4 regions of the Chryseomicrobium palamuruense genome follow, and region 3 is predicted to be linked to each of the others. Evidence: riboswitches for the same ligand, from Rfam matches in the RefSeq annotation. Region 3 holds a riboswitch; each other region holds the start of a gene.
The links. Region 3 has a riboswitch for S-adenosylmethionine ahead of metK (methionine adenosyltransferase). Riboswitches for the same ligand answer to the same signal wherever they lie in the genome.

Region 1 (7,645 bases), on a different contig from region 3:
GAACCAAAATCTCAGATGCGTATGCAGCACATGCTCGTAAAAGGCAAGCCGCTTCGTAACTAACCGAACGTCTAAAGGAGGAAACAACCAATGCGTGAAGCAGTATTAGTAGCAGGAGCCCGTACGCCAATCGGCAAAGCGAAAAAAGGCTCTTTGGCCCATGTGCGTCCTGACGATTTCGGAGCACTTGTGGTAAAGGAAACACTCCAACGTGCAGGCTATGAAGGGCCAATAGATGACTTGATCATGGGCTGTGCGATGCCTGAGGCAGAACAAGGAATGAACGTGGCTCGTAATATCGGTGCACTTGCGGGCCTTCCAGATACAATACCAGCACTTACTATCAACCGATTCTGTTCATCAGGACTACAATCGATTGCGTATGCATCTGAGCGAATTATGGTCGGTCATGCTGAAGCCATCATCGCGGGCGGGGTCGAATCGATGAGTATGATACCGATGACAGGCAACACACTTCGTCTGAACCCAAAGCTTGCAGAGACAGCACCTCAATATTACATGGGGATGGGGCATACAGCAGAACAAGTTGCGATGAAGTACGGCATCAGCCGTGAAGATCAAGATGCGTTTGCTGTTGAGTCACATAAACGTGCAGCGGCTGCGATAGCAGCAGGTAAATTTAAAGATGAAATCGTCCCAGTCGAAGTCACAGATCACTTTGTGGATGGCAAAAATAAAGCCGCGACAAAAACACGTCTGTTCGATATGGATGAAGGGGTTCGCGAAGGAACAACTGTGGAAACATTAGCGAAACTACGACCAGCCTTCAATGTTCGCGGGACAGTTACAGCAGGGAATGCATCTCAAACATCTGATGGTGCAGGAGCAGTGCTCGTGATGGACCGTGAAGTGGCGGAGGCGCAAGGGTTAAAGCCACTTGCGAAGTTCCGCGCATTTGCTACAGCGGGCGTAGCTCCAGAAGTCATGGGGATTGGTCCTGTGGAGGCGATTCCGAAAGCATTGAAGCTCGCTGGTCTATCGATTGAGGATATTGATGTTTGGGAACTTAATGAAGCATTTGCTTCTCAGTCCCTACAAATCATTCGTCAATTAAATTTAGATGTCACGAAGGTCAACGTAAATGGTGGCGCTATTGCACTTGGCCATCCACTTGGGGCGACAGGTGCTGTATTGACACTGAAAATGATTCATGAATTAAAACGCCAACAAAAGCAATTCGGTGTCGTAACGATGTGTATCGGCGGCGGTATGGGTGCAGCAGGCGTATTTGAAATACTATAAGAGGGGGACATGACTATGTCACAAGCAGTAAAAGGTGGAGCGTTTTTAATCGAAGATATTACGGCGGACCGTGTATTTACACCAGAGGACTTCTCTGATGAGCAAAAGATGATTGCAAAAACAACCGAAGATTACGTGAAAAATTCGGTACTTCCGGTTGTGGAGAACTTAGAACACCACGAATTCGAACATTCGGTCCGTTTATTGAAAGAAGCTGGCGAGTTAGGTTTATTAGCAGCCGACATTCCGGAAGAGTATGACGGACTTGGTCTTGATAAAGTATCATCTGCACTTATTGCGGAAAAAATGTCTGTAGCGGGCGGTTTCTCGATTACACACGGAGCTCACGTTGGGATTGGTTCCTTACCAATCGTACTTTTCGGGAACGAAGAACAAAAGAAAAAATACTTACCTTATTCAGCTACTGCTGAAAAGATCTTCGCTTATGCATTGACTGAGCCAGGTTCAGGTTCGGATGCACTTGGTGCGAAAACGACTGCGAAACTAAATGCAGAAGGTACACACTATGTACTGAACGGTGAAAAGCAGTGGATCACGAATGCGGGCTTTGCTGATGTATTCGTTGTATATGCAAAAATTGATGGCGAGCAGTTTACTGCATTCATCGTAGAAAAGGACTTCCCAGGTGTTTCAGTAGGGGCGGAAGAGAAGAAAATGGGAATTAAGTCATCTTCGACTCGTACATTAATTTTAGAAGATGCCCAAGTTCCTGTGGAGAACTTACTAGGTGATGTAGGTCGTGGACACATCATTGCGTTCAACATCTTAAACATTGGTCGGTATAAGTTAGGGGTAGGTACTGTGGGTGGCGCAAAACGTGCACTTGAACTCGCAATTGCATATACAAATCAACGTCAACAATTCAAGACGCCACTTTCGTCGTTTAATTTAACCAAACAAAAGCTTGCAACGATGGCATCAAAACTCTATGCGGCGGAGAGCTTGATTTACCGCACAGTAGGGTACTTTGAAGATCGCATGAATGAACTTTCAGAAGAAGCACAAAAAGACGGAAAAGAGGTTGCTGCAGCAATCGCAGAGTACGCAATCGAGTGTTCAATCAACAAAGTGGTCGGTTCAGAAGTTCTTGACTACATTGCAGACGAAGCAGTTCAACTTCATGGTGGATATGGGTTTATGCAAGAGTACGAAGTGGAACGTATCTATCGTGACTCACGCATTAACCGAATCTTCGAAGGTACGAATGAAATCAACCGGATGATCGTTCCTGGCACGTTTTTGAAGAAAGCTATGAAAGGTGAGTTACCACTCCTTCAACAAGCGATGAAGCTGCAGGAAGAGCTTCTCATGATGATGCCGGAAGAAGTGGGCGACGAACCACTTGCAAAAGAAAAAGTACTCGTGAAAAATGCGAAGAAGATTGGTCTACTTGCAGCAGGTATGGCAGCACAACGATACGGTGCAAAACTTGATGCAGAGCAAGAAGTTCTAGTGAACATCGCAAACATTGCGAACAATCTATTTGCTATGGAATCAGCTGTGCTACGTACGGAAAAAGCTCTTGGAAAAGTAGGGGCTGACAAAGCAGCTCAAAAACTTCTATACACAGAGATCTATTGCCAAGAAGCCTTCGAGGAGATCGAAAAGTATGCGAAAGATACACTTCTTGCAGCAGTGGAAGGCGATAACCAGCGCATGATGCTCTCTGCACTTCGTAAATTGACACGTAACACACCATATAACTTGGTAACGAAAAAGCGTGAAGCTTCTGTGAAGCTAATTGACGCTGAAAAATACATCGTTTAACAAATAGTATCCCTGCACTGTCGCGTGCAGGGATTTTCTTCTGCCCGAAACCTCGGTATACTTAACATAGAATTGAACCAGAGGAGGAATCAAAATGGCAATTGATATGTATGGCTATCCGAAATGTACAACATGTAAAAAGGCGGAAAAGTGGATGAAAGACCAAGGGATTGATTATACATACCATCACATCGTAGAAGACCCCCCAAACCGTGAATTAGTAAAAGAGATGGCAGAAAAGCACGGACTGGAATTGAAAAAATTGTTTAATACAAGTGGTCAGAAATACCGTGAACTTGGTTTGAAAGATAAGCTTTCTAACATGTCACATGAGGAAAAACTAGATGTGTTAACTTCTGATGGGATGCTCATCAAGCGTCCGTTCACTACCGATGGCGAAAAAGTGACTGTCGGCTTTAAGGAAGCGGATTTTGAGGCTGTGTGGCAAAAATAAGAGCTTGTCGAAATGATTGAATTGTGTCACTATTAAAGAGAAAATTGCAGATGTCGAGAGGAGATTAATGATGAGTATCCCTAAAGAACTTCGTTATTCTAAAGACCATGAGTGGGTAAAGCAAGAAGACGGTACAGCGACAATCGGAATTACAGATTTTGCTCAATCTGAGTTAGGTGACATCGTATTCGTTGAACTACCAGCTGTAGGCGACGAAATTAAAGCAGGCGACGCTTTTGGAAGCGTAGAGTCTGTTAAAACGGTTTCTGAGCTTTATGCGCCAATTAGCGGTAAAGTGGTGGAAGTCAATGAATCATTAGAAGACAATCCGGAATTCGTCAACGAATCTCCTTATGAAAATGCATGGATGATTAAAGTAGAACCTTCAGATGCTGGAGAGTCCGATGCATTATTGTCTGCTGAGCAGTACGAAGAATTCATTAACTAATACTGTGTGGCCCGCCAGTTGGCGGGCTTTTTTCTGGTTAAGGACGGTTTCCGCGTCAATGGCGATGATTTCCGCACCAATATGGCTGTTACCGCAACTAACGAGCCGTTCCTACACCAAACCTCCCACCTGTCCCATCTCACGAAAGCATTTCCCTTGTCATCCTCGCAGTGATTTGCTACTTTAAATCAAGTAAAGGTGGAGAAAATCGTGATTGAAACAACCTATGCCGACTGGAAACAAGAGCAAATGAAATGGCTTTATATTTATACGCCGATGTGCGGAACATGCCAAGTCGCATCTAAGATGCTTACGGTATGTGAAGAAGTCCTTCAACAGCCTATCCCGCAATTGAATGCCAACTATGCGCCGGAGCTCATGCATGAAGAGCAAATAGAAAGTGTACCTTGTTTATTACTTAGAAATGATCAAGGAGAGTACTTAAAAATATATGCATTTCAGTCTGTGCCATATCTACTAGAACAAATGAATGAAACATAATAAATTTCTGTGATAAAAAATAGTTGACGCATAAAAACGGCTGTGGTACTATTCGATTACTGACAATAATACTAATTGAATATGCGTCGCTCTTATATAGAGAGGTGGAGGGAAGTGCCCGATGAAGCCCGGCAACCGTCACGAAAGTGAAATGGTGCCAAGTCACGCAAAGCTAGCGCTTTGGAAGATGAGAGAATGGATATACGTTGAATAAACGATGACCCTTTCTGTCTTTGCGCAGAAAGGGTCTTTTTGCATATTAGCTGAATCCAGACACCCGATAATAACAAGGAAAGGAGGCGGCGCGCATATGATTCAATTACAAGATGTCTTTAAAAAATATACAACGTCAACTGGCCATGTAGTCGCTGTTGACAATGTATCACTCTCTATTCAAGAGAGTGAAATTTATGGGATTATCGGTTACAGTGGCGCAGGAAAGAGTTCTCTTATCCGCTTACTTAATGGACTAGAGCGTCCGACAGCGGGTTCCATTCAAGTCAATGGAAAAGAAGTATCGAACCTGTCTTCCAAACAAATGAGACAGTTCCGGCAAAAAGTGAGTATGATCTTTCAACATTTCAACTTGCTGTGGTCGCGTACCGTTGAAGAAAACATTGCGTTTCCTCTTGAGATTGCAGGTGTTTCCAAAGAAGAACGCGATACACGAGTAAAAGAGCTCGTTGCACTGGTTGGTCTTGAAGGCCGCGAAAAAGCGTATCCTTCTCAGCTATCTGGAGGGCAAAAACAACGTGTCGGTATTGCACGAGCGCTTGCCAATCGACCGGAAGTGTTACTATGTGATGAAGCCACTTCTGCACTCGATCCTGAAACGACAGACCAAATACTGGACTTGCTCGTAACAATCAACAAACAACTGGGATTAACCATTGTTCTGATTACCCACGAGATGCACGTCATCCAAAAGATTTGTCACCGCGTCGCTGTGATGGAAAATGGTGTAGTCGTCGAAGAAGGGAAAGTCATCGACGTCTTTAAAAACCCCCAAAAGGCGATTACGAAACGATTCGTTTCACAAATTTCTGATGGTGCTCACTACTCAGATACGGTCGATCACTTCTTAGACATGTACCCGAATGGCAAGTTGATCCGCTTAACATTTGTTGGCGATCAAACCGATCAACCACTCATTGCACGCTTAATCAAGCAATATGAACTGGAAGTGACCATTGTTCAAGGGAATATTACACAAACTCAAAATGGCGCACTAGGAACATTACTGCTACACATTGATGGTGACGCATTATCTATTGATGAAGCGTTAAGTTTCCTCCATGCGCAAAAAGTACAATCGGAGGTCATACACCATGATTGAGAATCTCTTTCCAAATGTGGACTGGCCAAAGATGTGGGAAGCAACTTACGAAACGCTCTATATGACAGCTATTTCTACATTGTTAACATTTGTTTTTGGCTTAGCCATCGGACTTATACTCTTTCTAACAAGTCCTCATCAGGTATGGTCAAATAAAATGGCGAACTGGTTGACCGGCGCACTCGTCAACATTTTCCGGTCTATCCCGTTTATTATTTTGATCATCTTATTAATTCCATTTACTAAATTTTTACTCGGTTCAATTCGAGGACCCAATGCTGCATTTCCTGCTCTGATTATTGGAGCTGCACCATTCTACGCACGCATGGTTTTAATTGCATTAAAAGAAATTGACAAAGGTGTTCTTGAAGCTGCGAAGTCTATGGGAGCTACGACATGGACGATCATTCGCAAAGTTCTCCTTCCCGAATCGATGCCGGCTATTGTCTCTGGTATTACAGTCACATCGATTGCCCTTGTTGGATACACAGCTATGGCAGGTGTCATTGGAGCGGGCGGACTAGGTACACTTGCTTTCTTGGATGGGTTCCAGCGTAATCAGACTGATGTCATGATTGTCGCAACCATCATTATTTTACTCATTGTATTTATCATTCAGTGGCTAGGCGACTGGATCACAAACCGCTTAGATAAACGATAACAAGAGAACAGAGGAGAGTTTACTTATGAAAAAATTAGCAACAGGATTGGTACTTGGAGCAGGAATTTTAACTTTAGCAGCATGTGGATCAGAAGGCGGTTCAGGAGCTGAGGGAGAGAACACAACACTAACAGTGGGTGCTTCTAACGTACCTCATGCTGAAATTTTAGAGCAAGTTCAACCTATTTTAGAAGAACAGGGAATTGAACTTGTGATTGAAGCTTACCAAGATTATGTATTACCTAACCAAGATTTAGATAGCGGCGACTTAGATGCGAACTACTTCCAACACATTCCTTACCTAGAGGCTCAAATCAGTGAATTCGGCTATGATTTTGTCAATGCAGGTGGAATCCACATTGAACCAATCGGTTTATATTCTAAAAAGTTTGATTCTATAGATGAACTTCCAGATGGAGCAACAATCTTAATGAGTAACGCTGTACCAGATCATGGTCGCGTGCTTTCTATGTTGGAACAAGCAGGATTAATTACACTTGCAGAAGGTGTTGAAAAAACAGCAGCAACAATTGAAGACGTTGTTGAAAATCCTAAGAATTTAAACTTCGATCCAAACTACGAAGCGGCACTTCTTGTTCAAATGTATGAACAAGAAGAAGGTGATGCAGTATTAATCAACTCAAACTATGCACTTGATGCCGGGTTAAACCCAATTGAAGATTCAATTGCGATTGAAGATTCAAACTCACCATACGTGAACGTTATTGCAGTTAATGCAGGTGACGAGGAAAACGATGCAATTAAAGCTTTAGTAGAAGCTCTTCGCTCAGATGAAATCCAAAACTTCATTTTAGAAGAGTGGGGCGGATCTGTCGTTCCAGTAACTGAATAAGGTAATGAAGCTGTCTTGCCCCGTGCAAGGCAGCTTTTTTTATACTATGACAAAAGGGCCAAATTTCCATTTATCAGTTTCATTCGAGTTTCAGTGGGTATACACTAAGTAACGTAAGATACTAACTGAAGGGAATGATTCTTATCAAACCAGAAGGACAGCCTTACACGGAAAAAATGAACTTAGCTTTTCGTGATGCACACGGTTTCGGTTATGATGAAATGAGACAAAGCGAAGATTTACGTATGAAAGTGGAACAACGCCGCCAGCGTGACCACGAAAAAAGCATGCGAATCGCAGCTCAAATCGGTGCACAAGCCCACAGAGGATAATAAATAAAA
Region 2 (7,645 bases), 390 kb from region 3:
CAGTAAAAGGGTTTGTGCAGATACATATGTTTGCAAAGCAGCTGCTACAAATGCACCTATAATAAGATATTTACTCATATCAAAAAATTCATCGATGGAATGCTCAAGCATCCCTTTCACTCTTTGAAAAAGAGGTAGTTGTTTTGTTTTCACTTGAGATAATGAGCGTTCTTTTTGTTTGAGTTGATTTGATTTGAATAAATAGCTGATTACTAACGCAATGGTTAAAGCTGCGACAAATCCAACACCCATTCGTAATAAAGCCATCTTCATATCGTTTCCAAATGCCATATAGGTTGATAAAATAACTATTGGATTGATAAGAGGTCCCGTTAATAGAAATCCAACTCCTGCATATAAAGGCACGCCTTTCTCTATTAATCGACGAACAATTGGTACAATTCCGCATTCACAGGCAGGGAATAATGCACCGACCACACAACTCATGAAAACAGCCTGCACTTTATTTTTTGGTAGTCTTGCCCGAATGTGTTCTTCTGTAATAAAGATTTGAATAAAACCTGCAATTAAAACACCTATTAATACAAAAGGAATTGCCTCAATCAATATACTAAGAAAAATCGTATTTAATTGTTGAAAAGTAGAAAAGCTAAATTCATTAGAACCAAAAGCGGGACTTACAGTAACGAAGCTGATGGCGAAAAGTAGCAGAAATATCAGGATGAAATTATTGGACCGATTCTGACTATATTGCAATTGTGAAATCCTCACTCTCTTAAAATTTTTTACGATGTTGTCTATTCAAACTTGAATGAAACGTAAATCATTTTAATCACACACTTTCAAATATTGCACTTTATTACTATATGTAGATGTATTCCTCTCTATTATTTAGTTTGTCAAAACTTTTATAGAATATTAAAGAGATGAATAGATTGAAAGTCTGTTCGTGTATACGGCTGTCATTGTATCTAACGTATCTTAATTAATTTTGTCTTAATCGTTGATAATTCTTCATTCGTAAATTAATCCAAAAAAATACACCCTAATTGTTGTTTGTATCTAACAATTAGGGTGTATTTTTTTGGCATTGTTTCGTAGGATATTATATCTTGGTATACGGTTAATATGGATAAATCGAACAAATTTTTAAATCTCTTGTCCCTTCCTTCATCAGGTGTGTTAGTTACCCATAACCCACTTCATCATGTTATACCTTTCTTTCGCTTCTGGATCTTTATCTTCATAAGCCCATAGCAGATACACCATTCCTAAAGCTTTTATCGCATCCAGTAGTTCTTGCTGATCAAAATTATACTCGTCAGAGAGTAACTTCACTTTTTCAGCAAATTCTTCAACGGATTCATTTTTGTTAAATAAAAACTGAACACAATCATAATATGCATGACCTATGACGCCTTTTGGATCAATGATAGTAAATCCCCGCGTTTCATCCCATAATATATTTTCATGATGCATATCACCATGTAAAATCGTGTCTTGATTTAGTTGGTTTAATCTTTGCTGTGCGGCACGTGCTGTATCCAACCAATTTGTAGGAACGTGATCAGTTTTATTCATTAACACCTCAAACCATACATTAATGTGTGGCAATTCATGAGTAGTCTGTTTCTCTTGTAGTGAAGACGTTTGATGCAACCTCCCCCACTGTTCTACAAATATTCGAACGTTTGTTCTCGTGTCGGAGAATTTGACATTCAAAGGCTCTCCAGGTGAAATACTCTCCATAATATAGTAGCCTTCAATCGAGTTGGCAGATACTAAAGATGCAATTGCGTCTTTAGGGAATGTTTGTAGCGCGAGTATCTCATTGTTGAAATCATATCCAGGAAGTCCGATTTTTAAGACGACAGATTCATCGCTTCTTAAAGCTCTTGCTACGTAATTATAGGACAAATTAGTGAAAGGCTGGACAGAGCTTATTCCTTCAACTGCTGTTATCTTTTGAATGCGTTCCGGTAAAGTTTCGAGCCACCTCTCCCCTCGTTCTCCAAAAGCCGCTTTAATTCTCTCGTTAAAATTCATTTAGTACTGCTCCATTCAAATGGGGTCTGCTGGTATACATAGTAGTTTAACCAGTTCGAAAACAACAGATGCGTATGCGCCCTCCATGTGTTTTGTGGAACATTCTTCGGGTTATCTTCAGGGAAATAGTTCTCCGGTACGGAACAAGGAATTCCTTTTGCCACATCTCGCTCATATTCATCTCGAAGTGTCGTCGCATCATATTCCAAGTGACCTGTCGCCATTATATGACGCTGATCCTTCGACTGGATCAAAAACACACCCGCTTCATCTGAAACCGCCACAGTTTCAAGTTCTGGCTGCTTCAAAATCTTGTCATACCCGACTGTTGTATGACGTGAATGTGGAGCTAAAAACGTATCGTTAAACCCTCTTACGAGTGGACTATGTGGTGTCAATAATTGATGCGGGTAAACACCTGAACATTTCTGAGGAAGTGCCTCTTTATCAATACCGAACTCATGATAAAGAACTGCCTGAGCACCCCAGCAAATCGATAATGTAGACGTTACATGTGTTTTTGCCCAAAATAACAAGGTGACGATTTCCGGCCAGTAGTCTACTTCTTCAAAAGACATCTGCTCGACTGGCGCCCCGGTGATGATCATGCCGTCAAAACGACGGTCCTGGATTTCCTCAAATACAGCATAAAACTGCTCCAGGTGACTGCTACTTACATTTTTCGGCTGGTAGCTTGTCATACGTAGAAAAGTCACATTGGTCTGTAAAGGTGTATTCCCGAGCAGACGAAGCAACTGGTGCTCGGTCTTTTCTTTTTCGGGCATTAAATTGACAATCAAGACTTCCAGTGGACGAATATCTTGGGTATGGGCACGGTCCGAGTCCATCACAAAGATGTTCTCTTCTTTTAATTTTTCAATAACAGGTAGATCTTTCGGTAGATTGATGGGCATTCTTCTTCACTCCTTTGAAATAAAAAACACTCGACCCATACAAGGGCAGAGTGTCGGTAAGCATTATCTTCCAAGTCAGCACTTGATGGAGGGAGCACCTTTCTGCTAGGCAGAGGTTGCTGAAGCGTCCTCGGGCCATGTCCCTCAGCTTCTCTTGATAATAAGTATTTAGTTTAGATGTTGCTGTCATTTTAGCACTTCACAATACAGCTGACAAGCTATTCTTCAATATCAAAAATTAGTTCGCTTTCATCTTCTTCGCTGCTTCCGTCAAAAAAGAGGGCAACGGTTTGAAGTGTTAAATGAGTTTCCTCTTCTCCTTCCGCCGGTAGCCAACGTTCATCCGGAATAATTTCAAATGGAATCATCTGTGTCCCTTTTGAGGCAACGGTTCCAACGAGTTCAAAAGATTGTTTCGTCAAAATTTCTTTCGTGTTTTTCTTACAAACTACAAGACGAAGAGTTTCTAATACATCATCACTCTCTACCCCTTCAATATAAATAGTACCTGAGAGATTGATCCCGTGTTCGATATTCGTATGGTCGACCACGGTTTCGATAGTGATGTTGTCTTTGGTAATTTTTGACTCAAAACTGTTCATACTTACTCCACCTTATTTGTTTTGGAAACATATTCGTAATGGTTATCCACGACCGGCTCATATCGATTATAGCGCATCTTAAAGAGATGGAAGAAGTGGGTAACGATTACTTTTACTATAGCATATCCAGGGATTCCGAGAATAACACCAGCTACTCCAAATAAGGCCCCTGAGGTGACCAACACAAAAATGATCGTAATCGGATGGATATGTAATGTTTTTCCCATAATCTGTGGTGAGATAAACTTCCCTTCCACAAGCTGGACAACCGTCCACACGGCAGCAAGTTTCAAAAGCATCCACGGAGACATGACAAGAGCGATGATAACCGCTGGAGTGATAGCGATAATCGGCCCAAGATAGGGAACGACGCTTGTGACCATTGCGATCGACCCTAGAAGTAGCGCATACGGCATCTGGATGATGCTAAATCCAATAAATACCATGACTCCAATAGCTGCTGACACGAGAAGCTGCCCTTGGATATACGAACTGATTTGTTTATCAATGGATTGAAAGACATCTGCCGTCTCTTCTCGCATGCGTGGTGGCAACAGGCGTAACACATATTGCGGCAATTTTTCCCCGTCTTTCAGTAGATAGAAGACAATGAATGGAACTGTGACAATAGCTAAAATAAAACTTGTGATCGCGCCGATGATGGACGTAACTCCGGAAGCGACACGTGTAAAGGTGTCTTGGAAAAACACGCCAATCTGAGCTGGGAGGTCTTGAATCATTTCATTAAAATCCTCTTCTACCGTCGCATAATATTCAGAGAACATCGATCCTTGAAGCCATACCGTGATGTTATTTACAAGTATACGGAAATCTTCTGGGAAGTTTTCCACAAAACGAATGGACTGCGTCTTCAAAAATGGGAATATTAAAAACACGAGTAGCGTAACCAACCCGATGACCGCAATAAATAAAATGAGAATTCCCCATATACGCGGTATCTTCAAACTTTCAAGTAGTCTGAGTACAGGTCGAAGTAAATAATAGACGATTGTCGCGAGAATAATCGGCAGGACCACATTCCCTAAAAACACAGTCAGTGGATTAAAGACAAAAGACACAAGGTCAAAGATAAAAATCGAAAGACCGACAAGCACAATCAGAATGAGCGCAAAGATGGTGTTCTTTCCGCCCATAAATTGAATAAAACGCGTATCAAAAAAGCTTGGTTTTTTCTCATCGAACACTTTCTACTCCCCCTACTGTAAGAAGTCGTGAATGGCGGTGCGAGCTGCTTCTTGATCGAGCTCAATCACACTGCCAGCATGGTTATAGGAATTGTACCAGTACGCCCCTTCTTGAGGGATTGTTAGACGCTCAGTCTCGACTTTCCCACCCAGTATGGCATCGATCAAGTAACGTACTTTTTCTGATGCCCCCACATCGGTCTGGACATATCCATTGAGTGCCCCTGCAAATTTCGGGAGGCGGTGGAAGTTCATTGGGTTTGTCAGTTCATTCCCGAGTGCTTCAATAACGAGCTGTTGGCGGCCCACACGACCGAAATCCCCTTCTTCATCGGCACGGAATCGTGCATAGCCGAGAAGTTCTTTTCCATTCAGACGGTGTACGCCTTTTGTAAGGCTGACACCAATTTTTTCAGACATGTCTTTTTCTACATCGACTTCAATGCCATCTGGTGCGATGACATCCACCATCGTTTCAAAACTAGTAAAATCGATAAGTGCGTAGTGGTGAATCGGGACATCAAACATCTCTTCAACCGTTTGTTTCGTCAGTTCCGCACCACCAAGGTAATAGGCAGTGTTTAATTTATAGGACTGGTACCCCGGAATCGTTGCATATATATCTCGCATCAAGGAGATGAGTCGTACATCATTCGTATCCGGATCCCATGACGCAATCATCATTGTATCCGTTCGAGACTGTTCTTCGCCTCGACTATCTACACCGAGTAACAAGACATTCATTCTCCCTGATTCGTATGGTGTTCCGTTAAAAGGCTCTCTGGCCGCTTCATTATCTGCGAGTTGTAGACCTTGCCAAAACGTAAAGATCCCGTAAGCAATCAATAGTACGACGAGTAAGAGACCCACTTTGAAGAATGCTTTAACTGGTGACCTTCTCTTTCGGCGTCTTCGTAATTCTGTGCGTTGTTCCATAGACTTACCCCTTTCTATTCTTATCATAACGTAAAACAAGCGTTGGTAGTTTCATACTTTTGCAAGAAGTGATAAAATCTTTGAAGCAAAACATTTAGGAGGTAGACAAATGGAAAAAGCAACATTTGCTGGTGGCTGTTTCTGGTGCATGGTCAAACCGTTTGATTCGTACGACGGTATTCATAAAGTGACGTCAGGATATATGGGTGGTCATGTGGATAACCCTACGTATGAGCAAGTGAAGACAGGAACGACGGGACATCTAGAAGTCGTGGAAATTGAATTTGACCCAACTCTCTTCCCGTATGAGCAGCTGCTCGAGATTTACTGGCAGCAAATTGACCCAACAGATGATGAGGGTCAGTTCCAAGACCGTGGGGATCAGTACCGTACGGCGATTTTCTATTATACAGAGGAACAGGAAGAAACAGCGCTTGCCGCAAAAAACGAATTGGCATCCAGTGGGAAGTTCTCACAACCTATCGTCACACGCATCCTCCCTGCCTCTACATTCTACACAGCAGAAGAGTATCACCAAGACTTTTACAAAAAAGAGCCCGAATATTACAAGAAAGACCGAGAAGCATCGGGACGTGATGAATTTATTGAGTCGAACTGGAAGTGACTTTTTACACATTCATGGTATAATGAAATGATTGTGTGTTAAGGAGGAAATTAAATGATTCAAGTAAGTGAAGTTAGTTTACGTTTTGGTGACCGTAAACTATTTGAAGATGTAAATATTAAATTTACTGCAGGTAACTGTTACGGGTTAATCGGAGCCAATGGTGCCGGAAAATCAACATTTATTAAAATATTGTCAGGTGATCTAGAACCTCAAGAAGGTCATGTTTCTTTGGGAACAGACGAGCGTCTTGCTGTTTTGAAGCAGGATCACTTCGCCTATGAAGAACATCAAGTCATTGAAACAGTCATGATGGGTCATAAACGATTGTATGAAGTGATGAATGAAAAGAACGCTATCTACATGAAAGAAGATTTTTCTGATGAAGACGGCATGCGTGCTGCTGAACTTGAAGGCGAATTTGCGGACATGAACGGATGGGAAGCTGAGTCAGAAGCAGCTATCCTCCTACAAGGTCTTGGAATTGCTGAAGAGCTCCACACGAAAAAAATGAGTGAATTGAACGGGTCAGACAAAGTGAAAGTACTCCTTGCACAAGCCTTGTTCGGTAAGCCAGATGTTCTTTTACTAGATGAGCCGACCAACCACTTGGACCTAAAAGCGATTCAGTGGCTAGAAGAATTCTTAATCAACTTTGAAAACACCGTTATTGTGGTCTCTCACGACCGTCACTTCTTAAATAAAGTATGTACACATATTGCCGACCTCGACTTTGGAAAGATACAAGTTTATGTCGGGAACTATGACTTCTGGTATGAATCAAGTCAACTTGCACTGAAGATGGCACAAGATCAGAACAAGAAAAAAGAAGAGAAAATTAAAGAGCTTCAAGCTTTCGTAGCCCGTTTTAGTGCAAATGCTTCGAAATCTAAGCAAGCGACGTCACGTAAAAAGACACTCGAAAAGATTGAGCTGGATGATATTCGTCCATCTTCTCGTAAATATCCATACGTCAACTTCTCGATGAAACGAGAAATAGGAAATGACGTTCTTCAAGTACAAGGCCTAACCTATGAACAAGAAGGTCATACATTACTAAAAGATGCTCATTTCATGTTGAACAAAGATGACAAGATCATTTTACTTGGAGATGAACTTGCGAAATCTGCCCTTCTTCGTATTTTAGCTGAAGAAGAAGAGCCGACATCAGGAACAGTTCGTTGGGGTGTAACGACGACACGTGCCTATTTCCCAATAGACAATCAGCGTTATTTTGAAGGTAGTGAGACATCACTAGTCGACTGGTTACGTCAATATTCACCAGATGATGAGAGTGAAACGTTCTTACGTGGATTCTTAGGACGTATGCTGTTCTCAGGAGAAGAAGTGAAGAAG
Region 3 (7,645 bases):
TGCTTCTTTGTCAGCCCATGCATTACGTGGATTCAATACTTCGCTCGGTACTCCTGGTACTTCTAAAGGAATGGCTACACCAAATACAGAACCTTGTTCTGTTTCAACGTTTTCCAGTTTTCCATCGATTGCTGCACGCACCATTGCACGTGTGTAGGATAGTTTCATACGTGAACCGACTCCATACTCTCCGCCTGTCCAGCCTGTATTGACTAGGTAGACGTTCGCACCGTGCTCATCAATTTTCTTTCCTAACATCTCTGCATAAACCGTTGCAGGAAGGGGAAGGAATGGAGAACCGAAGCAAGTTGAGAAGACAGGTTGTGGACTTGTAATGCCACGCTCAGTTCCCGCAAGTTTCGAAGTGAATCCACTTAGGAAGTGGTACATTGCTTGTTCTTTCGTTAATTTAGAGATTGGAGGTAATACGCCAAACGCATCCGCTGTTAAGAAGACGATTGTTTTTGGTTGCCCTGCTACAGAAGGAACCATAATGTTTTCGATGTAATCGATTGGATAGGCAGCACGCGTATTTTCTGTCAATGAATCGTCTGCGTAATCAGCTTCACGAGTTTCTGCATTTACCACTACATTTTCCAATACTGTTCCAAACTTGATGGCTTCATAGATTTCAGGTTCATTCGCATGTGTTAAGTTGATTGTTTTTGCGTAGCATCCGCCTTCCATATTGAAGACGCCTGTGTCAGACCAACCATGCTCATCGTCACCAATCAGCTTACGACCCTTGTCTGCAGATAACGTCGTTTTTCCTGTTCCAGAAAGGCCAAAGAACAAGGCTACGTCGCCGTCCTCTCCAACGTTTGCTGAACAATGCATTGGAAGAATCCCTTGTTCAGGTAGCAAGTAGTTCATGATACCAAAAATAGATTTCTTCATCTCACCCGCATATTCCGTTCCACCGATTAACACGATACGCTCTTCCATCGACACCATGATGAAGGTCTCTGAATTCGTACCATCGACAGTAGGATCTGCTTTGAAAGTTGGTGCACTCACAATCGTAAATTGTGCTTCGTGTGAAGCAAGCTCCTCTTTAGTCGGGCGAATGAAGAGTTGATGAGCAAAAAGATTATGCCATGCATATTCGTTAATCACTTGGATTGGAAGACGGGAGTCTTTATCCGCACCAGCAAATCCTTTAAATACGAATAACGCTTCTTTTTCTTGTAAGTATGCGGTTACTTTTTTATATAGGTTCGTAAATATGTCTTTTGAGATTGGACGGTTCACTGAACCCCAATCAATTTTGTCGCGAGAAATATCTTCATCGACCATATATTTATCTTCAGGAGAACGACCTGTGTATTTTCCTGTTTCCGCACGTAAAGCTCCAGTAGACGTCAACATGCCTTCTCCGCGTGAAGTTGCCTGTTCGACGAGCTCAGCTACAGAAAGTTGAGTGTGGACGTTGGCTCCACTTAATAAAGACTGGATTGCGCTTTTCGTATCGATTGATTGCATAGGGTAAGTACCATCCTTAAATAGATTTTCCGAAGCTACGGAATGCTAATATGTGAATTAGTATAACACATTAACCCAAATAGTCTACACTAATGACCCTGGGTCAATGACTTTTTTTGTGCAGCTTTTCACACAGTTTTTCGTTGACTTTCGACAAAGGAATGCGTATGATGAAAAATTGAACGGATACTCTTATCCCGAGCTGGTGGAGGGGTCAGGCCCTATGAAACCCGGCAACCTCAATAAGATAGAAAGCAACACTTATTGAAAGGTGCCCAACCTGAGACAGGGGATTTCCCTGATTGATAAGAGTGAAAGGTGCAAAGAAATCATCCTTTCCTCACGATGAGCGAAAGGATTTTATTATTTATGGACGCCTTCAACCATGTGCCAACCATTGTAGAAACGACTTTCATAGACGTTTTTGCATCTAAAATTCCAAAACAGCTTCAAGTATTTTAGGCTTGCCATGGGGAATGAGTACCGGTTCAATTCACGGAAGCAATTCCGCAGGATCAAGAAGGAGGAAATATATCATGACTCAACGTCGATTATTCACTTCGGAATCAGTAACAGAAGGCCATCCGGATAAAATCTGTGATCAAATCTCAGATGCTATCCTAGACGCAATCTTGGCTGAAGACCCGAATGCACGCGTCGCGTGTGAAACTACTGTCACAACAGGTCTTGTACTTGTCGCAGGAGAAATTACAACATCTGCTTATGTAGATATTCAAAAAACCGTTCGCGAAACGGTACGTGAAATTGGGTATACGCGTGCAAAGTTTGGTTTTGACGCAGATACATCGGCTGTCCTAACAGCAATCGATGAGCAATCTGTAGACATCGCAGCAGGAGTGGATCGTGCACTTGAAGCACGTGAAGGTTCTATGACGGATGCCGATATTGAAGCAATTGGTGCCGGAGACCAAGGTCTAATGTTCGGATTTGCATGTAATGAAACAGAAGAATTAATGCCACTTCCTATCAGCTTGGCACATAAATTGTCTCGTCGTCTATCGGAAGTACGTAAAAACGATACACTTGAGTACTTACGTCCTGACGGAAAGACACAAGTAACGGTTGAATACGATGAGAACGGCAAACCAGTTCGCGTGGATACCATCGTTATTTCCACACAACACGCACCAGAAGTGACACTTGAACAAATCCAATCAGACTTGAAAGAACACGTCATTAACGCTGTTGTTCCTGCTGAATGGATTGATGACAACACGAAATACTTCATCAACCCAACTGGCCGCTTCGTAATTGGTGGACCACAAGGAGATGCAGGTCTAACGGGACGCAAAATCATCGTCGATACGTACGGTGGATATGCGCGTCACGGTGGCGGTGCCTTCTCTGGTAAGGACGCAACGAAAGTTGACCGTTCGGCTGCTTACGCTGCGCGTTATGTAGCGAAGAATATCGTCGCGGCAGGCCTTGCGGATAAAGTGGAAGTCCAACTTGCATACGCAATTGGTGTAGCTCAACCGGTATCGATCTCTGTGGATACATTTGGGACGGGCAAAGCACTTGAAGCGGACATGGTTACTTGGATTCGTGAATTGTTTGATTTACGTCCAGCTGGCATCATCAAGATGCTTGACCTTCGCCGTCCAATCTACAAACAAACGGCTGCTTATGGTCACTTCGGTCGTACAGACATCGATGTACCATGGGAAAAAACAGACAAAGCTGCTGAGCTAAAAGTGAAAGCAGGCCTATAAGATAGATGAAGCCCACTCGAATTTGCTTCGAGTGGGCTTTGTTTTGCTTAAGATTATACTTATGCCACATCTAGTGTGGAAATGACTGTATGGCTAGTGCATCTAAATTCAGTAATAATTGGATACTGCCCAAAATCAGTAGTGAATAAAGCACATTCACGAGTGTTACTTCTGTAATCCCTTATAATACTGCCCCTTCTCATAATACTCTCGCACAATCCGCTCCATATCCTTGCGGTCTTCATCATTGATTTCACGTACAACTTTCGCTGGACGCCCATACGCCATCATACCAGGAGGAATCACTTTACCCTGAGGAACGAGGCTGCCAGCCCCAATAAATGCGCCTTCCCCGATTACTGCACCATCTAAAATAATCGAGCCCATTCCAATCAAGGCACCTTTCCGGATGGTACAGCTATGTAAAGTTACTTGATGGCCAACCGTCACTTCATCTTCAATCACGAGCGGGAACTGAGGACTTTGATGCAAACAACAGAGGTCTTGGATATTCACTTTTTTTCCTATACGAGTAGCGTTCACATCTCCCCGAATGATGGTATTAAAAAAGACAGCGGAACCTTCGCCAATTTCGACGTCCCCCGTAATGGTTGTAAAATCTGCGACAAATACAGAATCGTGGATTTTTGGAGTTTTTTCACCGAATGGATAGATCATAACAGACTTCCTTTCTCATCCCTTGCTATACTAGTAGAATAAGTGTAGCAGAATACGAAAGGAGAGGGTAGCCATGTGGATATGGGAAGCCGCACACCAACCTAAAGCCGTCGTCGTACTCGTCCATAGTGTCTTTGAACATCACAGACGGTATGCATGGCTGATTGAGACTTTCCGAGAAAATAATTTTCACGTGGTCATGGGAGACTTACCTGGTCACGGAGAAAATACGAAGCTCAAAACGATGCACAATGAATCCATTGGTGAATATGATTTGTACATCGAACGAGCCATTGAGTACGCTTCGAAAATGGAGTTACCCATCTTTCTGGCCGGCCATGGGTTTGGGGCGACTACCATTCTTTATTATATGAGAAAACCGAGAGAGTCCATAGCGGGTATCTTGTTGACCAGTCCTTGGCTTGAATTGCACCATACACCATCTAAGTGGACGAATCGCTTAGCGAAGTTAACTATTTCTCAAAAACTGCATTATAAGATTCCAACCGAAATGTATGTCAGTCAACCTGAACTAGTTGAAGAATATAAGACGGATGAATTAGTCCATGATGTGGTTACGACGGACTGGTATAGCGCATTGACAGAGCGGATGAAGCAGATGGCACAGTCATCAAGTGAGTGGTCAACACCCGTTTGGCTGCAGGTGGCTGGTCAAGATGAATTGATCTCTGTGAAAGCCGTCAGGGCATGGGTGAATCAACAACGTATGAAAACTCTGCATTATTCTGAATGGGCAGGTATGAAACATGACCTTCATCAGGAACCCGACCGAGAATTCTTGGCGAAAAGCGCGATTGATTTTATGCATTTAATGGTTTTGCGAATCGGTTATATGTTGTGATGTCAGACCTTTAGTTCTTTGGTGGTATATGATATACTCTTAAAATTGAAAACATGAAGGAGACAAAGCATGCGTCATTTAATTCGTAATATTATAGTAGAAACCCCATCAAAACCTGGAAATTTAGGGCTTGTTACATCAGCCATTGGAGCGGCAGAAGGCGACATAGGTGATATTAAGACCATTAAGAGTGGTCCACTTTCCACTGTTCGTGACATATCTGTGACCTGTAAAGATGAGGTCCATCTCCAGCAAGTCGTGCAGAACATTGAAACGATTGGAAATGGTATTAGTATTCATGCGGTGACGGATGATGTGTTGAAAGCCCATGAAGGTGGAAAAATTGCGATGAAGAGCACATTAGACGTACGCTCTTTAGGAGATCTTCAGCGTGTCTACACACCAGGAGTAGCAAGTGTATGTTTAGAGATTGAAAAAGATCCAGAACAAGCAAAATACTTCACTTCAATTGGGAAATCAGTCGCCATTGTTACTGACGGGACGGCGATTCTTGGACTTGGGAATATTGGTTCTGTTGCGGGCATGCCTGTCATGGAGGGAAAAGCCGTCTTACTTGATCACTTTGTAGGACTAAGTGGCATTCCGATTCTCCTTGATACAAGTGATCCAGACGAAGTTGTCGAGACGATTAAGCATATTTACCAAGGATTCGGAGCCATCTTATTAGAAGACATTGGTTCTCCTCACTGCTTTGAAATCGAAGAACGGTTGAAGGCGGAGTTACCGATTCCTGTGATGCACGACGATCAACACGGAACAGCTGTCGTGACACTGGCTGCCGTACTGAATGCTTGTAAAGCAACAGGTGTAGATCCGACGAAAGCAGTAGTTGGTCAAATTGGACTTGGGGCAGCCGGTTTAGCCATTGTCCGTATGCTTCTTGCTTACGGTGTCAAAGATGTGTTTGGCATCGACCGTCAACCGGATGCGATGGAACGCTTGCATAAATACGGTGGAAAATCGAAAGACTCCCTCGAAGACATGATGGCAGAATGTGATATCATCATTGCGACTACAGGAGTGGAAGGGTTGATTAAACCGGAGATGGTGCGAGAAGGTCAAATTATTTTGGCGCTGTCGAATCCGAATCCAGAAATTCTTCCTACAGAAGCAATTAAAGCCGGGGCGGCTTTTGCAGCAGATGGTCGCTCTGTCAATAATGTCGTTGGATTCCCTGGTATTTTCCGCGGAGCCCTAGATGCAGAAGCGAAAGAAATCACGTATCCGATGTTAATTGCCGCAGCGGAAGCGATTGTGAATCACACGCGTAAAGGGGAATTGATTCCTACGCCACTGGATCCTGCACTTCACCTAGTGGTTTCTCGTGCGGTAGAAGAAGCAGCGACGCTTGAAAAGAAGAATGTTTAATATGAAAACAACCCATTCTAGCGAACGGGTTGTTTTTTCTTTTCTATAACAACAAGCTCCGGGGGAGAGTTTTGTTGATTTAAAAAAGCTGTATGAAGAACTTGGAATTGTTCCTGTGGCAAATCAGCAACCTGTTGTAAAACCCTTTCTCTTTCACGCTTTCCACTTTCATGCCCATGATAAAGGACAATAACGGTTCGTCCGCCTGGTAAGAGAAGATTGAGTGTCCCCAGGATGGCTGTCCACGTTGAGTCACTTGTGGTGGTAATGCTGCGATCGGCACCTGGAAGATAGCCTAAATTGAACATTGCTGCTCGAATGGGCAGAGTTACAACTGTTGATAAATCCGCATGACTCCCATGGTAGAGTGTGACTTGATGAATCGCCTGTTCTCGCACAAGTCGTTCACGTGTCGCATCAATAGCGGCTGCTTGGATATCAAAGGCGGTGACTTTGCCATTTTTCCCCACCAGTCTAGCAAGAAATAAGGTATCATGCCCGTTTCCAGCTGTGGCATCCACTACGTGATCTTCCGGCAATACAATCTCTTTCATATAGCTTTTCGCTTGGTTTAGAGCATTTTGAAGCATATATTCGCATCCTTTCAATTTCTAGTTTATCATCTTGTTGGAAGTCAGAGAAAGGACTACAATGAGTGGAGTGAATGGAGATGTGAACAATGCCGAAATCGGTGTGGCTTTTGGTCATCGGAATGCTGATTAATGTAACGGGAAACTCATTACTTTGGCCTTTAAATACAATTTATATGAATGAATACTTAGGGAAATCGTTATCTGTAGCAGGTCTCGTGTTGATGGGAAACGCTGCTGCTGGGATAGTTGGAAACCTTTTAGGTGGCTGGATGTTTGATAAAGTGGGTGGCTATAAGGCAATTATGCTTGGTATCACTATCACACTTGTGGCGCTTATCGGACTTAATTTTTGGCATGGCTGGCCGCATTATGTATGGTTTATGATTCTCATTGGTCTTGGCGGCGGAATAGTATTTCCGAGCATGTATGCCCTTGTCGGAACTACATGGCCAGAAGGAGGACGAAAAGGATTTAATGCGATTTATCTTGCTGTGAATGTCGGCGTTGCACTTGGACCTGCAGCTGCAGGAATTATTGCCAGTTACTCCTTTGACTATTTATTTACGGCCAATATGTTGATGTATATACCGTTTTTCTTTTTAGCACTTGTTGCTTACAAAGGCTATGATCGTCGCGCAGTAGCTTCTACAAATGTTGTGCAAGAAAGCAGTCGAATCGATCGGAAAGCACCTTTTTATGCCCTCTTGTTAATATCCGGAGCATATCTTTTGGCGTGGGTCGGTTATGTGCAGTGGCAAACAACGATATCTACTTATACGCAAGAGATTGGTATTAGTCTGAAACAATATAGTCTTCTATGGACAATTAACGGAGCGATGATTGTACTTGCGCAACCACTTATCGCCCCTCTTGTGAAACGACTCGAAAACCGAATCAAACTCCAGATG
Region 4 (7,645 bases), on a different contig from region 3:
AGACTCATCCATTTGCCGATGACCACTTTTTGCTGGTTGCCTCCGCTCAAATGGAGTAGCGGCGTTTCCGTGTCATCGGTTTTGATTTTTAATTTTCCGATGATTTCTTCTGCAAATTGTGTTTCGGATGTTTTGTTCATGAACAGTCCCGTTGAAAACTTCCGCAAATTCGGAAACGAGGCGTTGGTCCGTAGTGTCTCATAGACAAACAACCCTTCTTTCCGGCGTTCTTCGGGAATCAGCGCCAGCCCCGCCCGAATCGCATCGCCCGGATGTTTGAGCCGCGTTTTCTTACCCGCAATCTCTACGGTTCCGACGATTTTATCCGATGCGCCGAACAGCGCTTTGGCCAGTTCTGTCTTGCCTGCGCCGACGAATCCTACAATACCCACGATTTCCCCCGTTTTGACGGTTAATGAAACCTCCCGAAGCTTTCCACCGTCCGATAAGCCTTTGACTTCCAGCAAATTCTCGCCTAACGGATGGGGATGGTCCTCAAGTTCCTGGCTCAACGCTTCACCCAGCATTGCTTCTATAATCTGTTCGGCATACGACTCTTCCGTCACGAAAGTGTTCACCCATTTCCCCTCGCGCATCACTGTAATCCGGTGGCTGATGTCAAAGATCTCCGGCAACCGGTGGGAAATAAAAATGCAGCCAACGCCGTCAGCACTCAATTTCTGAATCACCGAAAACAATTTATCCGATTCCGTAAGCGACAAAGGCGCTGTCGGTTCATCGAAAATGATGATCTTCGCCGAATGGACTAAAGCGCGGGCAATCAGCACAAGTTGCTTTTCCGCCAAAGTGAGCGTGCCCGCTTTTCGGGTCACCGAAATTTCTTCCATCTGCAGTTTAGCTAACGTATCCTTCGCCTGTTTGTTTATTTTCTTCCTGGACAGCAGAAAACTGCCGCCAGATGCAAAACTGTCCAAGAGGATATTTTCCGCCACTGTCAGTTCCGCTACGATGGCCGTGTCCACTTCCTGATAGACGCAGTAAATACCATGCTCTTTTGCCTGTTTCGGCGACCGTAAGGAAACAACGTTGCCGTCGAGCCGGATTTCACCGCTGTCCGGACCGTAAACGCCTGAAAGGATTTTAATCATTGTGCTTTTGCCGGCTCCGTTGACGCCGAGCAAAGCATGAACCTCACCTTTTGTGAGAGTTAGTTCTCCTCCTTGCAAAGCAGTAACATGGCCGAAACGCTTTCCGATTGCCTGCATGGTCAATAAATGCTGCATCGCTGCACCTTTCCTTTCACCGGAAGGAGCCGCCCTATTCCGAGGACGGCTCCAAGTCTTTATTGCCCTTCCAATTCGCGCAAGTCATCTGTATAGCCTTGATCGCTTGCTCCCCATCCTTCAACGTATTCGCTCAAGGTTTCTGTTGTCACTGTTTCTTCCGGAAGTTCTGCCGCATCGATGAAGACCGGCTCCAGTACCACTCTTTCTTCAGGCTCTTCACCGTTGATCAATTGGTAAGCGTAACGCACTTGAATGCGCCCGATATCAGTCGGATCCACTGCTGCAGAAGCTACCCACGGGCTACCGTCTTTTTGAATCATCTGTAGATCTTCATCGCTCATATCGATGCTATAAACTTTAATGTCAGTGCGTCCTGCTTGTTCAATGGCACGAACTGCGCCTTTCGCGAATTCATCCCATGCTGCCCAAACAGCTGTAATGTCGCCTTCGTTTGGATATTGTTTCAAAATCGCTTCCATCTGTGCCTGCGTATCAAGCGCTGTATTTTGTGTTGCAGCACCAAAAGCTGCCACTTCTTTAATGCCCGGGTTGTCTTTTAAGAATTGCTCGTAAGCGATTTGGCGGCGCTCCATCGGCGCATAGCCGGCCGTCCAAATTTTCACGATATTCGCTTCTCCGTTGAAGTCATCCGACAATTTCTGCAAGGTCAGTTCCGCCATCAGCTGGTCTCCCTGTTCAAGCGACACCACGCCTTCCACGTCGACTCCCGCGTCAAATGCCACAACCGGAATCCCTTGTTCCACTGCTTTTTCGACACCTTGGTTTAAGGCCTCTTTCGTGCCGTGGTCAATCAAGATAGCGTCTGCTCCCTGGTTAATGGCGGCGTCCAGATTGGAAGCCATTTTAGCTAAATCTCCTTCGGCATTAAAAACCGTAACGCTACCGCCGAATTTCTCAGCCTGCTCTTCGACGCCCGCTATGTACTGAGCTGAAAATGTTCCCAAATTCTGTTGCAGGATCAACGCCACGTTCTTGCCCGCCAGCTCATGTTCCGATGTTGCCGCATTATCACCTGCATCCGTTTCTTCTTCTGTTACCGTTTCCCCTTTTGGTTGGCATGCCACCAATAAAATACTAATAAACAATAATGCCACTATGATTAAAAATGATTGTTTTTTCATGATTTCTCTCCTTATTTGCTTCTTATATTTTTTGTGAATCTCTTACTACAGCTTCGACGCTATGAAAGCGCAAAGAACAAAGCTCCCGCTTAGTTCGATGCCGTACTGACACAGAGAGAAGTCCCTGGAGATATGGAGCAAAACAGCGAAGACTCCCAGGCGAGGTTTTATAAAGTGAAGCTGTTTTGCTGAATATTGATGATATAACCTTACTTAACTGCGACAAGCAATTCCTGTATATTTCGCTCGTAATCCGGATGGATGATGCCTTTTTCCGTGATAATGGCAGTGATGTAGTGGGCCGGCGTTACGTCGAATGCCGGATTAAAGACTTTTGTGTTCTTCGGCGCAATAGGTTGGCCAGCGACATAGGTAATTTCCTCTGCCGACCGTTCTTCTATTGGAATGTTTTTACCGTTCGGAATCTGCAAATCGAACGTGGATACCGGTGCAGCCACATAAAACGGAATGTTGTAAGCTGCAGCCAATATAGCCAAGTTGAGAGTCCCGATTTTATTTGCTGTATCGCCGTTTGCCGCAATGCGGTCAGCGCCGACGATAATGGCTTCGATACCTTTTGCGCTAATGGTGTGAGCGGCCATGCTGTCGGTGATCAACGTCACATCAACGCCTGCCTGCTGCAGCTCCCACACCGTCAGCCGTGCCCCTTGAAACACCGGCCGAGTTTCGCAGGCGTAGACTTCAAACTCCCTACCCAGTTCCTTGCCCAGATGAAACGGTGCCAGCGCAGTGCCGTATTTCGCTGTTGCAATGGAACCGGCGTTGCAAATTGTCAGGACTTTCGTGCGCCCTTCCAATAAATCCAACGCATAGCCGCCTATATTGCGGCAGGCTTGTTCGTCTTCTTCATGGATGCGTATTGCTTCAGCCAGGATTTGAGCTTTAGCGTCTTCAACTGTTTTCGCAGAGTTAATTGATTGCTGCAGCCTGCTAAGAGCCCATACAAGGTTGACTGCCGTCGGACGTGATGAACCAAGATAGATCGCATCTTTTTTCACGTAATGGTGGAAAACTTCTAGCGTTTCCGTCTCATGCCTTTGTGCAGCAAGTGCCAATCCGAACGCTGCCGTGATGCCGATGGCCGGCGCGCCGCGGACTTTCAAGGTAATGATGGCATCGAATGCATCTTCGATCGTGTTGAGTGTAATATATTCCGTTTCGTGCGGCAGTTTCTGCTGATTCAGGATGATTAGTTGGCCGTTTATCCATTGAATCGATAAGGGAATCGCCATATTTAAAATTCCTCCAACAGCGCTGTCACATCATGAATGGATGTTAGCTCGCTGCGTTTTATGATGAATGTTTCCCCAAGTTGGAGAGCTTGTTTTTTGAATTGGATGCGCCGTTCCGCTTCTTCGATGCCGTCGAGATCTTTGACATGCGCCAGACCGATTGTGCGGCGGATTAACTCACAGCCGGCAAAGCCGAGTGTATCCCGGAAAATTTTGTCGAGCACCGATTCCAAGTAACCAGGAACATCTTTGAAGTCTTCAATTCCATCGCTATGCCATAACTGAGAGAAACGCGCTTCAAACACTTCCCACGTATTTATAACATGTCCTACGATTGCTTCTCGATCTTCGCCGTTACGCGTAATGCCCTGAGCAATCAAGTTAGCGATGAACAAACCGACATCAAAGCCGATCGGTCCGTAAAACGCGAATTCTGGATCGATGACCTTAGTTTGATTGTCATCGGCAAAAATGCTGCCGGTATGGAGGTCGCCGTGCAGCAGTGCCTCCGCTTCCGTCACAAAGCTGCGCTTCAGTTTCGCTGCTTCAAGCTTCAAGGCATTGTTGCTCCATATCGCCTCAACCACTTGTCGAAGCTCCGGTTCGAAATTGTTCGTGTCATGGTCGAAGAATGGATCAGTGAAAATCAAGTCTTCCGTGATTTTGCACAGTTCCGGGTTGGAAAATTCCGCCACCAGCCGTTTCTTTTCAAAAGGATGCAACGCAAAGTCTGACGTATGGAATAAAGTCTGAGCCAGATATTCACCGATATGTGCGGATAAATTCGGATAATTCTTCCCTTGTATCAAGCCTTCTCGGGCAATTGTCAGATGAGAAAGGTCCTCCATAATTGTATAGGCCAATGTTTCATCCGTGCCGTATACTTCCGGTACTAGGACAGCTGCAAACTCGCTATGCTTCCGCAGGGCCGCTGCTTCAATCGCTGCACGTTTTAATGTCAGCGGCCAACTTTCGCCCACCACTTTCGCGTAGGGAAGTGCCTGTTTGATGATAACCCCTTTATCGCTTTTCGAGTCACTTACACGAAAGACATAATTCAAATTGCCATCGCCGATTTCCTGGCATTTAAGAATCGCGCCTTCTGGGAAAAGTCTCGCCGCCAATTTGATGGCCGTTTCTTCCGTCAAAGGCTCATATGTTGAAATTGCTGATGTTGTCACAATCATCTTCCTCTCAAATCCAATAATAAAAACGCCTCTTTCCCGAAAGAAAGAGGCGTAGAATTAAGAGGTTCCATGCCTCTTATCTTTCAGAAATCAAATTTCTGATGGAATTAGCACCGTGCCTTGCGGGATGTTCATCCCGGCGCATAAAGCGCCCCTTCTCACGAAGGTATTACGGTCGGTTGCTGGGCGTCATCGGGCCATTGTCCCTCTGCCAGCTCTTGATAAGAGTACTAAAATTGTATGTGGTTGTTGTTCTGTTTTGAATCCTATCACGAGTCAGAATTGACTGTCAATAGGAATTATTTATTTTTTTGATATGAGTTTCGACATATGGAGGACCTTCATTAGCAAGCGACTTGACGTTTGTATTGGGCCCAACTCCTAAAAAATTTCTCATAATTATTTATTGACAGAATTCTTCATACATGGAATAATCAGAATTACTTTATTGTATCGACTAAACCGAATATCCAATTCTTATTTAGAGCAGGTGGAGGGACAAGCCCTACGAAGCCCGGCAACCGGTCCAGTGATGAACACGGTGCTAATTCTTGCAGCCAGAAATGAATGGCTGAGAAATAAGAAGTCGTTAATGCCCTTAACCTCTTCTTATTTGAAGAGGTTTTTTTATGTCTAGATTTTATTAAAGGAGTGTCACATCATGAGCAGACTGACAGCAAGCTACCAGGTATACGGAAAAGCGGGGTCTTTCGAAAAGAAAGCTGAAGGCATTGCGCTAGGACTCACGATCGGATCATGGACTGATTTACCGCTGCTTGAACAGGAACAATTGAAAAAGCATAAAGGTGAAGTGGTGTCAGTGGAGGAATCCCCAGAAGTTCCGCACCCCCTCAAGCCGGATGAAATAAAAGCACACATCACCGTTTCCTATCCAAGTGCGAATTTTTCAGCAGATTTTCCAGCGATCCTGACCACCGTGTTCGGTAAGTTGTCTCTCGACGGTGAAGTAAAATTGCTGGACCTCGACTTTGAAGAAGATCTACTGAAACAGTTTCCGGGACCGCGTTTCGGTATTGATGGTATCCGCGGATTGCTGAATGTCCACGGCCGGCCACTCGTGATGAGCATCTTCAAAGGTGTCATTGGCCGCGACCTCAATTATTTAACAGCACAATTAAGACAGCAAGCACTAGGTGGCGTCGATCTCGTCAAGGACGACGAAATTCTGTTCGACAATCCGTTGACTCCTTTTGAACAACGCATTACCGCGGCAAAAGCAGTATTACAAGAGGTCTATGCTGAAACCGGCCATCGCACACTCTACGCAGTCAACCTGTCGGGCCGCACGTCGCAGCTTCGGGACAAAGCGCGTAGGGCACGTGAACTCGGCGCCGATGCTTTACTATTCAATGTTCATGCGTATGGACTTGATGTGCTACAAGAATTAGCGGAAGACAATGACATTGGGTTGCCTCTCATGGCCCATCCCGCCTTCAGCGGGGCATTCACTTCTTCCCCATTCTACGGTGTCGCAGCTCCGCTGGCTCTTGGCAAGCTGACGCGTTACGCCGGCGCTGACTTTTCGCTCTTCCCCTCTCCCTACGGCAGTGTTGCCATGGAGAAGACAGCGGCTTTGGCACTCGGCGAGCAATTAACGAATGAAAGTCTATTGAAACAGGCGTTTCCAGTACCATCCGCCGGTATCCATCCTGGACTCGTGCCACTTCTCGTCAACGATTTCGGAATCGATAGCATTATCAACGCCGGCGGAGGAGTCCACGGACATCCGGACGGCGCAGCGGGGGGAGGTAAAGCATTCCGTCAGGCTGTTGATGCAGTCCTGAAGAATCAAACTCTTGAAAACGCCAGCGAACAACAACCAGAATTAAAAACAGCATTGGAATTATGGGGGTAAATAATGAAGCAACCAGTCATCTTTTGTGATTTTGACGGTACCATCACGACAAACGATAACATAATCGCAATCATGAAGCATTTCGATCCACCGGGTTGGGAACCCATTAAAGACGACATTCTCGCACAAACCATCTCCATTCGCGAAGGTGTTCAACAGATGTTCTCCCTCTTGCCATCGTCCAAAAAAGATGAGGTCCTCGCCTATGTGCTCGAGCAGGCAGAGATTCGGGAAGGCTTCGAAGAATTTGTGGCTTATACAAAACAAAACAATATACCGCTTTACATTGTCAGTGGCGGTATCGACTTTTTTGTCTACCCACTACTCGAACCGTTCGGACCTTTCGCAGGCATTTATTGCAACGAAGCGGATTTTTCAGGTGACACGATCCACATTAACTTCCCACACGGTTGCGATGATCAATGTGATAGCCAAGGGTGCGGTTGCTGCAAGCCGTCGATTATTCGGAAGTTGCTAGCAGAGGATGCAACGAGCATTGTCATCGGTGATTCGATTACCGACCTGCAAGCGGCAAAACAAGCAGACCTGGTCATCGCTCGCGACTTTCTCATCAAAAAATGTGAGGAACTCGACATCACTTATCAGCCCTTCGAGAAATTCGGGGACGTGACGGAAATCATCGATGCAAGATTGGGGGTGCGGAAATGACCCAACAAACGCTGAATAACTTTCAAGAAAAATGGTCGGAGCTTGCGGACGTTAAGGATGTACTGGCTGCGCGCGACTGGTTTATGGGCACGAGCGGCAATCTTGCGATCAAAGTGAACGATGAACCGCTCCATTTTCTGGTGACCGCAAGTGGCAAGGATAAATACAAACGGACAGATGAGGATTTCCTCCTAGTCGATGAGGCAGGCGAGCCGGTCGAAACCACTCACCTCAAGCCTTCCACTGAAACCTTGTTGCACAGCGCGATTTA

Region 1: linked by a shared signal. The riboswitch ahead of ACFO0S_RS08620 (methionine ABC transporter ATP-binding protein) and the one ahead of metK (methionine adenosyltransferase) in region 3 are both predicted to bind S-adenosylmethionine.
Region 2: linked by a shared signal. The riboswitch ahead of metA (homoserine O-acetyltransferase MetA) and the one ahead of metK (methionine adenosyltransferase) in region 3 are both predicted to bind S-adenosylmethionine.
Region 4: linked by a shared signal. The riboswitch ahead of mtnW (2,3-diketo-5-methylthiopentyl-1-phosphate enolase) and the one ahead of metK (methionine adenosyltransferase) in region 3 are both predicted to bind S-adenosylmethionine.

The regions. Positions count from the first base shown of each region.
Region 1 is NZ_JBHSEF010000022.1:46,604-54,248, reverse strand. It holds gene ACFO0S_RS08650 (3-hydroxyacyl-CoA dehydrogenase NAD-binding domain-containing protein) at 1-63, shown strand, start outside; gene ACFO0S_RS08645 (acetyl-CoA C-acetyltransferase) at 91-1,263, shown strand; gene ACFO0S_RS08640 (acyl-CoA dehydrogenase family protein) at 1,279-3,051, shown strand; gene ACFO0S_RS08635 (arsenate reductase family protein) at 3,146-3,505, shown strand; gene gcvH (glycine cleavage system protein GcvH) at 3,576-3,953, shown strand; gene ACFO0S_RS08625 (thioredoxin family protein) at 4,164-4,454, shown strand; SAM riboswitch class I at 4,544-4,648, shown strand; gene ACFO0S_RS08620 (methionine ABC transporter ATP-binding protein) at 4,765-5,790, shown strand; gene ACFO0S_RS08615 (methionine ABC transporter permease) at 5,783-6,451, shown strand; gene ACFO0S_RS08610 (MetQ/NlpA family ABC transporter substrate-binding protein) at 6,477-7,304, shown strand; gene ACFO0S_RS08605 (hypothetical protein) at 7,439-7,636, shown strand.
Region 2 is NZ_JBHSEF010000026.1:397,509-405,153, forward strand. It holds gene ACFO0S_RS14380 (permease) at 1-657, opposite strand, end outside; gene ACFO0S_RS14385 (aminoglycoside phosphotransferase family protein) at 1,144-2,007, opposite strand; gene metA (homoserine O-acetyltransferase MetA) at 2,004-2,921, opposite strand; SAM riboswitch class I at 2,982-3,085, opposite strand; gene ACFO0S_RS14395 (hypothetical protein) at 3,140-3,523, opposite strand; gene ACFO0S_RS14400 (AI-2E family transporter) at 3,526-4,677, opposite strand; gene ACFO0S_RS14405 (LCP family protein) at 4,741-5,664, opposite strand; gene msrA (peptide-methionine (S)-S-oxide reductase MsrA) at 5,774-6,289, shown strand; gene ACFO0S_RS14415 (ABC-F family ATP-binding cassette domain-containing protein) at 6,344-7,645, shown strand, end outside.
Region 3 is NZ_JBHSEF010000026.1:11,458-19,102, forward strand. It holds gene pckA (phosphoenolpyruvate carboxykinase (ATP)) at 1-1,482, opposite strand, end outside; SAM riboswitch class I at 1,672-1,794, shown strand; gene metK (methionine adenosyltransferase) at 2,019-3,215, shown strand; gene ACFO0S_RS12440 (gamma carbonic anhydrase) at 3,381-3,893, opposite strand; gene ACFO0S_RS12445 (alpha/beta fold hydrolase) at 3,967-4,755, shown strand; gene ACFO0S_RS12450 (NAD-dependent malic enzyme) at 4,825-6,144, shown strand; gene mnmM (tRNA 5-(aminomethyl)-2-thiouridylate-methyltransferase MnmM) at 6,162-6,734, opposite strand; gene ACFO0S_RS12460 (MDR family MFS transporter) at 6,824-7,645, shown strand, end outside.
Region 4 is NZ_JBHSEF010000024.1:64,240-71,884, forward strand. It holds gene ACFO0S_RS11800 (sugar ABC transporter ATP-binding protein) at 1-1,244, opposite strand, end outside; gene ACFO0S_RS11805 (sugar ABC transporter substrate-binding protein) at 1,304-2,389, opposite strand; gene mtnA (S-methyl-5-thioribose-1-phosphate isomerase) at 2,599-3,642, opposite strand; gene mtnK (S-methyl-5-thioribose kinase) at 3,645-4,823, opposite strand; SAM riboswitch class I at 4,903-5,057, opposite strand; SAM riboswitch class I at 5,304-5,414, shown strand; gene mtnW (2,3-diketo-5-methylthiopentyl-1-phosphate enolase) at 5,491-6,705, shown strand; gene ACFO0S_RS11825 (2-hydroxy-3-keto-5-methylthiopentenyl-1-phosphate phosphatase) at 6,709-7,374, shown strand; gene ACFO0S_RS11830 (methylthioribulose 1-phosphate dehydratase) at 7,371-7,645, shown strand, end outside.